Regions from separate parts of the Rummeliibacillus sp. BSL5 genome, predicted to be linked through region 1. Evidence: a T-box and tRNA genes for the amino acid it is inferred to sense, from the RefSeq annotation. Region 1 holds a T-box; the other holds one or more tRNA genes.
The links. A T-box is a leader RNA that pairs with one kind of tRNA and senses whether it is charged. The one in region 1 lies ahead of thrS (threonine--tRNA ligase), so its partner is inferred to be a tRNA-Thr.

Region 1 (4,933 bases):
ATTTCCATCGAGTAAAAAATACATACAATCGATAAGATCATCGTGCTAATACTGATACCCTTTTGCAAATCCCAAATAGCTTGCAAGTAAAAAGCAGAAAAAATAAAGATAAAAATAAAGATAAAAAGTTTAAAGTAATTCAATATATTAGTCCCCTTTTAACCATTGTTGTCCCCTAAACTCCTAAATCTATTTGTCTCATAATGAATAATTTAAAATTTATAAATAAATCTTAGAGTTTAATAATAAAACAAAAGAATAATTCCAAATAGAAAACAAGCGATCACAAATGTAACATAAAAACCAGGCATCCCTAAAGTAACCTCAAGTATTATCGAAAGAATGGTTTTAGGTAAACTCGATTTACTCTCTTTATAATCTTTTATTAACAAATTGATTAGCCAAATTAAACTTACTACTACTATTAATTCTAATAAAATACCAATTAATATGTGCACTTTAATATTTCTCCTTTTGCTATCAACTATAAATATTCTTCCCCATACTTTATAGATGACATAAGAAGAGTAGCAAGATACCTTCTTGAGATTGAATTCTAAAAGTAAAATTTTAATAAAATAGCATAAAAAAATAGTAACTTACTTTTCGACAAAAATAAACTACTTAAGAACAATTATCTAAATTTATTTAAAATCAAAAAGCGGCTTTTCGTCTAATAAACGAAAAGCCGCTTTTGATACATCTAGCCTAAATGTTGTACGTCTTCTAAAATTTTATTTAGGAATTCATCAAATGGAACAGTTTCAGAATCCTTAGAGCCATACTTGCGGACATTGACGCTGCCATCAGCCATTTCTTTGTCTCCTAGTACAAGCATGTACGGAATCTTTTTCATTTGTGATTCACGGATTTTGTAGCCCAGTTTTTCGTCTCGGTAATCCATTTCTACACGTAAGCCTTTTGCTTGAAGTTTTTCTTGTACGCTCTTCGCATAATCGAAGTGCACATCGTTGGAAACAGGTATTACTTGAACTTGCACTGGTGCTAACCATGTTGGGAATGCACCTTTATATTCTTCGATCAAGAATGCAACAAAGCGTTCCATTGTTGATACGACACCGCGGTGAATAACAACAGGACGATGTTGTTTGCCGTCTTCTCCTACATAGTTCAGGTCGAAGCGTTCTGGCAATAAGAAGTCAAGCTGTACAGTGGACAATGTTTCTTGTTTGCCGATAGCAGTTTTTACTTGAACATCTAGTTTAGGGCCATAGAATGCCGCTTCCCCTTCAGCTTCATAGTAATCTAATCCTAATTCATCCATTGCTTCTTTCAACATGCTTTGCGCTTTATTCCACATTTCATCATCATCAAAGTACTTTTCAGTATCTTGTGGGTCTCTATAAGACAGACGGAATTCGTAGTCATCCAAGTTGAAATCTTTATATACAGCTAAGATAAGTTCCACTACTTTTTTGAATTCTTCTTTGATTTGATCTGGACGAACGAATAAGTGTGCATCGTTTAGAGTCATGCCGCGGACACGTTGAAGGCCAGATACAGCGCCACTCATTTCGTAACGATGCATAGTGCCAAGCTCTGCAATACGTAGCGGAAGGTCGCGATAAGAATGCATAGATGATTTGTACACCATCATATGGTGCGGACAGTTCATTGGACGAAGCACTAGAGTTTCGTTATCCATCTCCATCGGTGGGAACATATCTTCTTGGTAATGATCCCAGTGGCCTGAAGTTACATACAAGTCTTTTGAACCAAGAACTGGTGTGTAAACATGTTTGTAGCCAAGAGAGACTTCTTTATCAACGATGTAGCGTTCGATTGTACGACGGATTGTCGCACCGTTTGGCAGCCATAATGGAAGGCCCATGCCGACTAATTTGTTGTTAGTGAATAATTCAAGCTCTTTCCCAATTCTACGGTGGTCACGTTCTTTTGCTTCTTCTAGCATTTGTAGGTGTGCTTTTAAATCTTCCTTGTTAAAGAAGGCAGTACCGTAAATACGTTGAAGCATTTTGTTGTCGGAGTTTCCTCTCCAATAAGCACCAGCGATAGAAAGCAGCTTGAATTCTTTAATTTTTCCTGTTGAAGGAACATGGACACCACGGCAAAGGTCGAAGAATTCGCCTTGTTCGTAGATTGATACTTGTTCATCTTCAGGAATAGCTTCAAGAAGTTCCACTTTGTATTCATCATCTGCAAAGCGTTTTTGCGCTTCTGCACGCGATACGTCGTGACGAACGATTTCAAGGTTTTCAGCTATAATTTTTTTCATTTCTTTTTCAATGCGCGGGAAATCCTCTGAAGTGATTGGTTCAGGTGAATCGATATCATAGTAGAAGCCACCTTCAATGACTGGTCCTACACCAAGTTTCACGCCATCGAATAAACGTTTTACAGCTTGTGCAAGTAAATGTGCAGTTGAATGACGCATAAATTCTAATGATTCTTCATCATTCGGTGTTAAGATAGCAATAGTACCATCACTTTCAAGAGGTGTTTTTGTGTCTACTAAAGCACCATTGAATTTGCCGGCGATTGCTTTTTTGCGTAGTCCTGGACTGATAGATAAAGCGACTTCATCTGTAGTAATGCCTTTTTCAAACTCTTTTACTGAGCCATCTGGGAATGTTAATTTAATCATTTTTCATCTCTCCTTTTTATTTTTTCAAGAGCTCTAGGCCACAAGCTAGGAGATTTTTTGTCCATTTGTTTTTAAATACACAAAAAAACCTCATCCGCAAAGGGACGAGGTTTGTGCTCGTGGTTCCACCCTTCTTCCTTCTAAACAAGAAAATCCTTGTATAGACGAAGCTCAAGATCGGTTAACGGACCGCTTCCGGCGACAATTACTGTTCTCTTTCACTGACGCTGCTCCAAGGGGGTAAATTGAATGCCGTTACTAAGAAGCTCTCACCAGTTGCTTCTCTCTCTTTAAGCCGTACAGACAATTGTTGTCCTTTTCTAAGCATTTAATATTTAGATTATGTTTGAAATTATAAACTGAATCTTTTTGAAAATCAAGTGAAATCATTTAATCTTGATAAAGCCTTCTGTTTTCACCAATCATCTCAAAGTCTGTAGTAAGAGCCTTGACGCGCTCCATGATACGAGCTGCTTTCATGACATCTACTTCCCCTTTTTGTGTTGTCGCGAAATGTTTCTCCAATTGCTCATAGTCATAATTGGAGGTAATGAAGACTGGCAAACCCTCATTCATCCGATATTGAAGAATGGTACCAATGATTTCATCTCTCGTCCAAGCAGACAAGTTCTCTGCACCTATATCATCCAGCATTAAGACGGGTGCTTTTTTGACGAAATCTACTTTTTCTGACAGCGTTTGATCACCAATAGCACTCTTTAATTCACTTAGAAAATCTGGGACATATACCATAACTGTTTTAATTTCCATGGTTGCCAATTCATTGGCAATGGCGCCAAGTACATATGATTTACCGACACCAAAGTTGCCATAAATATAATAGCCAGTCTTCGGTAATTCACCTGTTTTGCGTACTTTTTGAATAAACAGTTCTGCTACATCACTGATTGTTGCCTTAGAAGGATTACTTTTATCCAAGTCATCAATACGAGCTTTCAATACATCCTTAGGCATATGCATACTAGAAATCATCGAAGCTGCCCTGCGACGGTTATCTTCCATCCTCTTAGTTTGGCACGGAATGTACTCAAGATCGATTTGACCTCTGATTACAGTGAGTTTCGGAATAAAGCCATTAATAGCATTTTTACAGAGAGCGACAGATTCGCAAGCACTGCAGTCATGATGCTGGTTGACATATTCATATAGCTTGCCTAAACCTCTTTCGACCATTTCCCTATTGGCAACTTGATCGTTTTCAGCGAGAAACTTTTGAACATTTTGATTCTCTAAGATCTCTTTTTGCATTTCGTTATAGCGTGATTGAAATTGTGAATCCATGATTTTTTTCAGTTCTCTGTTAATCGGCTGCATGTTATGAATCCACCTCTCCTTCTTTCAATCCTAATTTTTTCATTACTTCTTGCCGTTTCTTATCATAATCGGTATGAGTCGTTTCTTTGTTTTCCTCTTTTTTCTGCTGTTGCTTCATTTTATTTTCATAGTACCAATCAGGTACATTTTGCTTTTGGTTGTATGGTTGATTTTTCGGGGTATATTGCTTTCGATTCTTTTGGAGCTGATAATCCTCCGCAAATTTGAACGCCCCTTCAGCACTTTGAACATTATTCTTTCGCCAATTTGTTGCGATAGACTGAAGAAAAGAACTGTTTAGATTAGCGTTGCTTACATAGTAAGCATAATGAATTAATGTATTCATAACTGATTTATTAATGTCGTCATATTTCGCTGTAAAATCTTCAACCACCTTAACATCTTTCTCAAAAGGCGTTTTCCCTTTTACAAGCATGCTTAGCAATTCCTTCGGTGAGGCTTGCTCCAGTATTGTAATAGCCTCTTTTTTTAAAGCAGCAGGATTTTGAAAATCCTTGTCTACAAAATGAGCTAAATGATAGAATGCACCTGCGCTTGCTTTGAGAACTTTATATTCTTTTGTATAATCTTTCTTTTCGCTAGGAAGCTGTTGTTTTGGGTCATTGCTTTTTTGTTCTTCAAATTCCCTCGCTAACTTCATTGCTTCCCGCGCCGTTTTTACACCTGTATGTCGCCAATGAGAGGCAATGGTCTCAATGTATTTGCGGTTAAGCTTTCCATGGTTACGCAGAAAAACATAGTGAATGAGAACATTGACAACAGGTGTTGACATCTCATATTGCATTACCAAGTCTTCCACTAATTGAATATCATTTGGGAACGGTTCTCTACCGCCCGCTACATCTTTTAGGACATCGATGGGTGAAGAAGATTCAAACCATCGGATTAATTCCATTTCCATCGGATTTAAGTCTTCTTCTATAATTGGCGTATGCTCAAATACTTCTTGTT
Region 2 (4,933 bases), 1.5 Mb from region 1:
GTAATTAACCTTGCTAAAGGTTCATCTATCAAAGCGAAAGTTGTAATTAAAGATGCTGATAAAGTTTTAGCTGAAAGCTCTGAAGTAACTATTTCTGCACAGGAAGCAGTAGCTTCAACAATTTCTGCTTGGACTGTAACAACTAGTGTTACTCCTGATTTCTCTAAACCAGCTTCAACAATTTATGGTTCAGGATATTCTTTAAAAGCTCAAGCAAAAGATCAATTAGGTAATGTAATTGCTGGTAATTTCACATATGAATCACAAAATAATGGTGTGGCAGTAGTTGATAAAACAACTGGTACCATTACACCTATGGGAACAGGCGTGGTTCCTGTGAAAATCTCATTAGTGAATGATGGCAAAGTAGTAGATACTAAAACAGTTGAAATTAAAGTAAACGCTGCAAAAGCAGTAGACTCGATTAAAGCTGAAAAGTCTTCTTTATTATTATCTAATACATCTGCAGATTCACAAGATTTAGCTGTTTCAGTTAAAGATCAATACGGTAATGCTTTTAGTACTGAGTTGAACAAGGAAGTTTTAGATAAAGACGGTAAAGCACTTGCTAAAGATGTAAATGTACCAACTGTAAAAGTGGAATCTGTAGCTGAAAAAACAGGTGAGTACACAGTAAATATTGCAACAGATAGTACGACAACTGCTGGCACATATACTGTAAAATTAGTAGCTGGTGAAAAATCAGCTACATTCACAGTAACTGTAAAACCTTCTGGGGAAGCAACTTCTTACGTTGCTAAAGAAATTCCAACGACAGTTGATTTAAAAGAAGCTTCTTTAAGCTTTTCTCCTAAGTTATATACTTCAGATGCTGAGGGTTTAACAGTTAAAGATGTAACTTCTGATGCAACAGTATCTGTTTCAGATAACGAAGGTGTAACTGTAAGTGGGGGTACAGTAACTGTTAATAAAGAAAAAGTTAAAGCTGGGGATACATTCACAGTTGTTGTAAAAGTTGGTCTTAATACTGTAGCTTCTAAAGTTGTAACTATAGTTGATACAACTTCAAAATATACTGCTGATTTTAAAGGGTACACTTTAACAGGAGAAATTAAGGGCAATCTAACTAATTTACTATCTAATAATGTAAGAGTTTTGATAGACGGTAAAGAAACAGATGTTTCAAAAACATTGAATGTTAAATCTACAAAATTTGTTGCAACTGATTCTACAGTAGTAAAGAATGATGGAGAACTTGCTGAAGGTACTGCGACCGTATATGTACAAGAAATTACTCTTTCAAATGATAAAGTTGTTACTTTCAATACACCTGTAAAATTCACTGTAAATGTTACTAAATAATTATCTCAAATGCATGGAACTAGTTTATAGGTAAACAGTTTAAGAAAAAGACCTTGATCTCATAGTAGATAAGGTCTTTTTATCTTTCGAGAAGTTCTAAGAGTTAATTGGTGTTTATCTTTTTGTGTGAATATATATTTTGAGGAAATACAAAGTAAACTACAAAAAATAAAACCCCTTCAACGTGAAGGGGTGGCATGTATTTAAGTTGTCGATTTTCTAATATGCCGACTAAGAGAATCGAACTCTTATCAGTGGATTACGAGACCACCGTTTTGCCATTAAACTAAGTCGGCAACAGTTATTTACACCAATAGTATAGCACTTTTATTTTCTTAATTCAGATTTCATGATTTAGGTGATATTCAAAAATGCCCTAGCATTATCTTGACTTATTCTTCTCCAATGCAACTGGGAAGAAATGAATTATTTTTCTTCCTCTTGTCCCTCGCGTTTCCACTTTCCACTTTTAAAGGTTTTCTTAAAATCATCATCATTATTGATGGTCGATTTGGCCAAAAGTATGAGTGTTAGGAGCATTGTGCCTGTTCCAACGATAAGATAGAACATAGTGAATACTTTTCCTATCGCTGTTTCAGGGGAAAGGTTGGTATCGATGCCGGTTGGAATAATGCTCACAACGCAGAAATAGATGGCGTCTAGAACGGCCCAGCCTTCTTTTTGTGTATAAAATAACACGCCTGACAGAATGATGAAAAATAGGGTAGTAATAAGCGATAAAAATAAAGGATGTTTTGATGATTTATACAAAGCTTCTAGCAGTCGTTTTAGTGTTAGGATAAATGAAATCAAAGTGAAAGAATTCCTCCTCGTTATTATTCATTGAATACAGTATCATGCAAGGGAAAATATTTCTAGGTTGAGGGGTGGGGTAGTCGGATAAGCAGGATTAGAAATTGAAAAAACTGCTCACAAAGCATATAGCATTTGCTAGCAGTCAGCATGTTGTATAACTACTTTATAACGCGTGAAACCGTCATTCCGTCGCCGATCGGTATTAATACAGATTGCAACTGAGAGTGTTCTGCGACTGTTTTATTGAACTCTTTCATGAACTCACTATAACGTTTAGGCTGTGAGTTTGAATCTGCAACACTCCCGCCAGCTAAGACATTGTCTGTGACAATAATAGCACCAACTTTGGCAAGCTCGATACAAGCGTTTAAATAGTTGATGTAATTTAGTTTGTCTGCATCTATAAAGAAAAAATCATATTGTTTATTATTTTCTTTTAGAATTTGGAGGCTTTCTAGTGCTGGACCAGTCAAGTAGGTAACTTGATTACCAAAGCCTGCTTTGGTTAAATTTTGATGAGCGAGGGTAGCATAGTTTTCCTCTAATTCGAGTGATGTTAAATAACCTTCGCTGCCAAATCCTCTTGCCAAGCATATGCCGCTATAGCCGCCAAGTGCTCCAATTTCTAGTACTTCTATAGCTTGTGATAAAGACACCAGCATTGTAAGAAGCTTACCAGAGCCGGGTGATACGGAGATAGAACGCATTCCGTTTTCTTCAATTGATGTCAGCACGTCCTCTAAATCTGTATCTGTTGGAGCGAAGAGGCTATCGATGTATTCATTGATTAATTTCATCTGCTGGATCTCCTATCATTTCTGAAGCTTCTTTAGAAGAATTTTCAATGTTTACCATTTCATCACTTTCTTCTAAATCAAATAGCTGTATGAATTCGTTGATAACCATATCGAGTGCCTTTAACTCGCCGATTAAGATTGGCTTAATAGTTTCAAATTCGGGTTCGTCTAGTTGCTGTTTGATAGTCATACGTTTTAGCTGAATCATCTCTAAAAACGCTATTGCTCTGCCGCGCCTAAATGTTTTAGGACCCTTTGTATGATGGCCGCCATGATGACGATGTCGGCCGCCTCTTTCCTCATTTGGTCTCATACCGCACCTCTTTCTGTATACAATTGTATACAATCGGAATATAAAATTATTGTATACAATTGTATACAATAAATCAATATAAATTATAAGAGCGAATTTTTATTAATAAATTGCTACTGGATTTTTGAATGGAAATTGGACATATAAAAAAGCCGATTCAATTTAATAGAATCGGCAAATTGTTATTTTGATTGCAACACCTTAAGCAGAAAAAGAGGTATCTTCATCATACGTTTTATACGGGTGGGTTGTGTGATTAGGCGATAGAACCATTCAAGATTAAGCTTGATAAAGAGTTGTGGCGCGCGGCGAACATTGCCTGATAACACGTCCAAACTGCCGCCTACGCCCATCATGACACAGTGCTCGAATTGATGGCGGTGGCTAGCTATCCATTCTTCTTGTTTGGGAGCTCCCGTAGCAATAAAGATAAAATCAGGCTTTAAGGACGCTGCCTGAGTAGCTACTGCGTCTCTGTCACCATAGCCATCAGCAGTCCCCACAATATTAATATGGGGGTAGAGGGCGATTGCCTTTTTAGCCGCTGCTTCTGCTATACCAGGCTTGCCACCATAAAAGAAGAATCGATTTTTATTAACATCAGCATTTTTCATAAATGCATGTACTAATTCATAGCCTGGTATCCGTTCCCGCAAAGGCGTACCTAATATTTTAGAACCGATGACAACGCCTATACCGTCTGCGACTACATAGGTGGATCGCTGTACGTATTGTTCATATTGTGCATTTTCTTTTGTTAGCATAACAATTTCTGGATTCGCTGTTACGATTGAAATGGGTTCCTTATTGCTGGTTGCCAAGGTCAAGACATGGCTAACAAACTCTTTTTTGGTAGTATCTACAAAAGGAATGCCCAATATATTTATCTTTTTCATTCAACTTACCTTCCATAACACGTTTTCCCTCATTATATACCACGGAAAGGAATCTTTAAATAAACCGAGTAGACATTATAAAGGAGACCTATGGAAAAGAAAGTAAGGTGTGCATATAGTGCTGAAAATAGGGTAAAACAAATAAGTAGAAATACCTTCGAAAAAAATCTATTTTCTCATTCTATTCTTTGGAATTTATGCTATGATAATCTTTGTGAAATTGAATCTAGAAAGCCGAATTGATAAAATTTTGAAACTTTCATATAGGCTCATTCGTCTATAGTATTGACAATTAAATAATGATAGGAAGTGGATGTGTGATGACTAAAAATCGACGGTATCAGCCAAAGAAAGCATCCATCAAAAGAATAGCTGTATCCATTGTATTAATAGCAGCCATTATCTTGGGTGCGTTTATGCTCCTAACCAAAAATGAAAAGTCAGCAAATGAAAATGAACATATTAAAGTAGAAAAAATCAATAAGCCTAAAAAGGAAGAGACAAAAAAGAAAGAAGAACCGAAAAAGGATCAAGAGGATAAGGTGACAGCTAGCCGTCAAGAGGGAAGTGTGACCAATGATATTCCTGCAACTGGCCAGCCAACGACGACCAAAGAAGAAACAAATGTTGTTATGCCTAAAAATGATACCTCTGCAATTATTGCAAACGCTAAAACGCAAGTCTATACGATCGTGACAGATTTGCAGCAAGGTTCTGGGTTCCTATTTAACAAAAAAGGAGACATTATCACGAATGCCCATGTGGCGAAAGATGCTTCTTATGTTTTA

Region 2: it has a tRNA-Thr gene. The T-box ahead of thrS (threonine--tRNA ligase) is inferred to sense a tRNA for this amino acid. The anticodon was not compared.

The regions. Positions count from the first base shown of each region.
Region 1 is NZ_JAVGCV010000001.1:124,621-129,553, reverse strand. It holds gene RCJ93_RS00650 (hypothetical protein) at 1-143, opposite strand, end outside; gene thrS (threonine--tRNA ligase) at 704-2,626, opposite strand; T-box leader at 2,724-2,958, opposite strand; gene dnaI (primosomal protein DnaI) at 3,017-3,961, opposite strand; gene RCJ93_RS00635 (DnaD domain protein) at 3,963-4,933, opposite strand, start outside.
Region 2 is NZ_JAVGCV010000001.1:1,625,584-1,630,516, reverse strand. It holds gene RCJ93_RS08215 (hypothetical protein) at 1-1,323, shown strand, start outside; tRNA gene RCJ93_RS08210 (tRNA-Thr) at 1,549-1,619, opposite strand; gene RCJ93_RS08205 (potassium channel family protein) at 1,750-2,136, opposite strand; gene RCJ93_RS08200 (O-methyltransferase) at 2,298-2,936, opposite strand; gene RCJ93_RS08195 (hypothetical protein) at 2,920-3,249, opposite strand; gene RCJ93_RS08190 (WecB/TagA/CpsF family glycosyltransferase) at 3,432-4,145, opposite strand; gene RCJ93_RS08185 (S1C family serine protease) at 4,466-4,933, shown strand, end outside.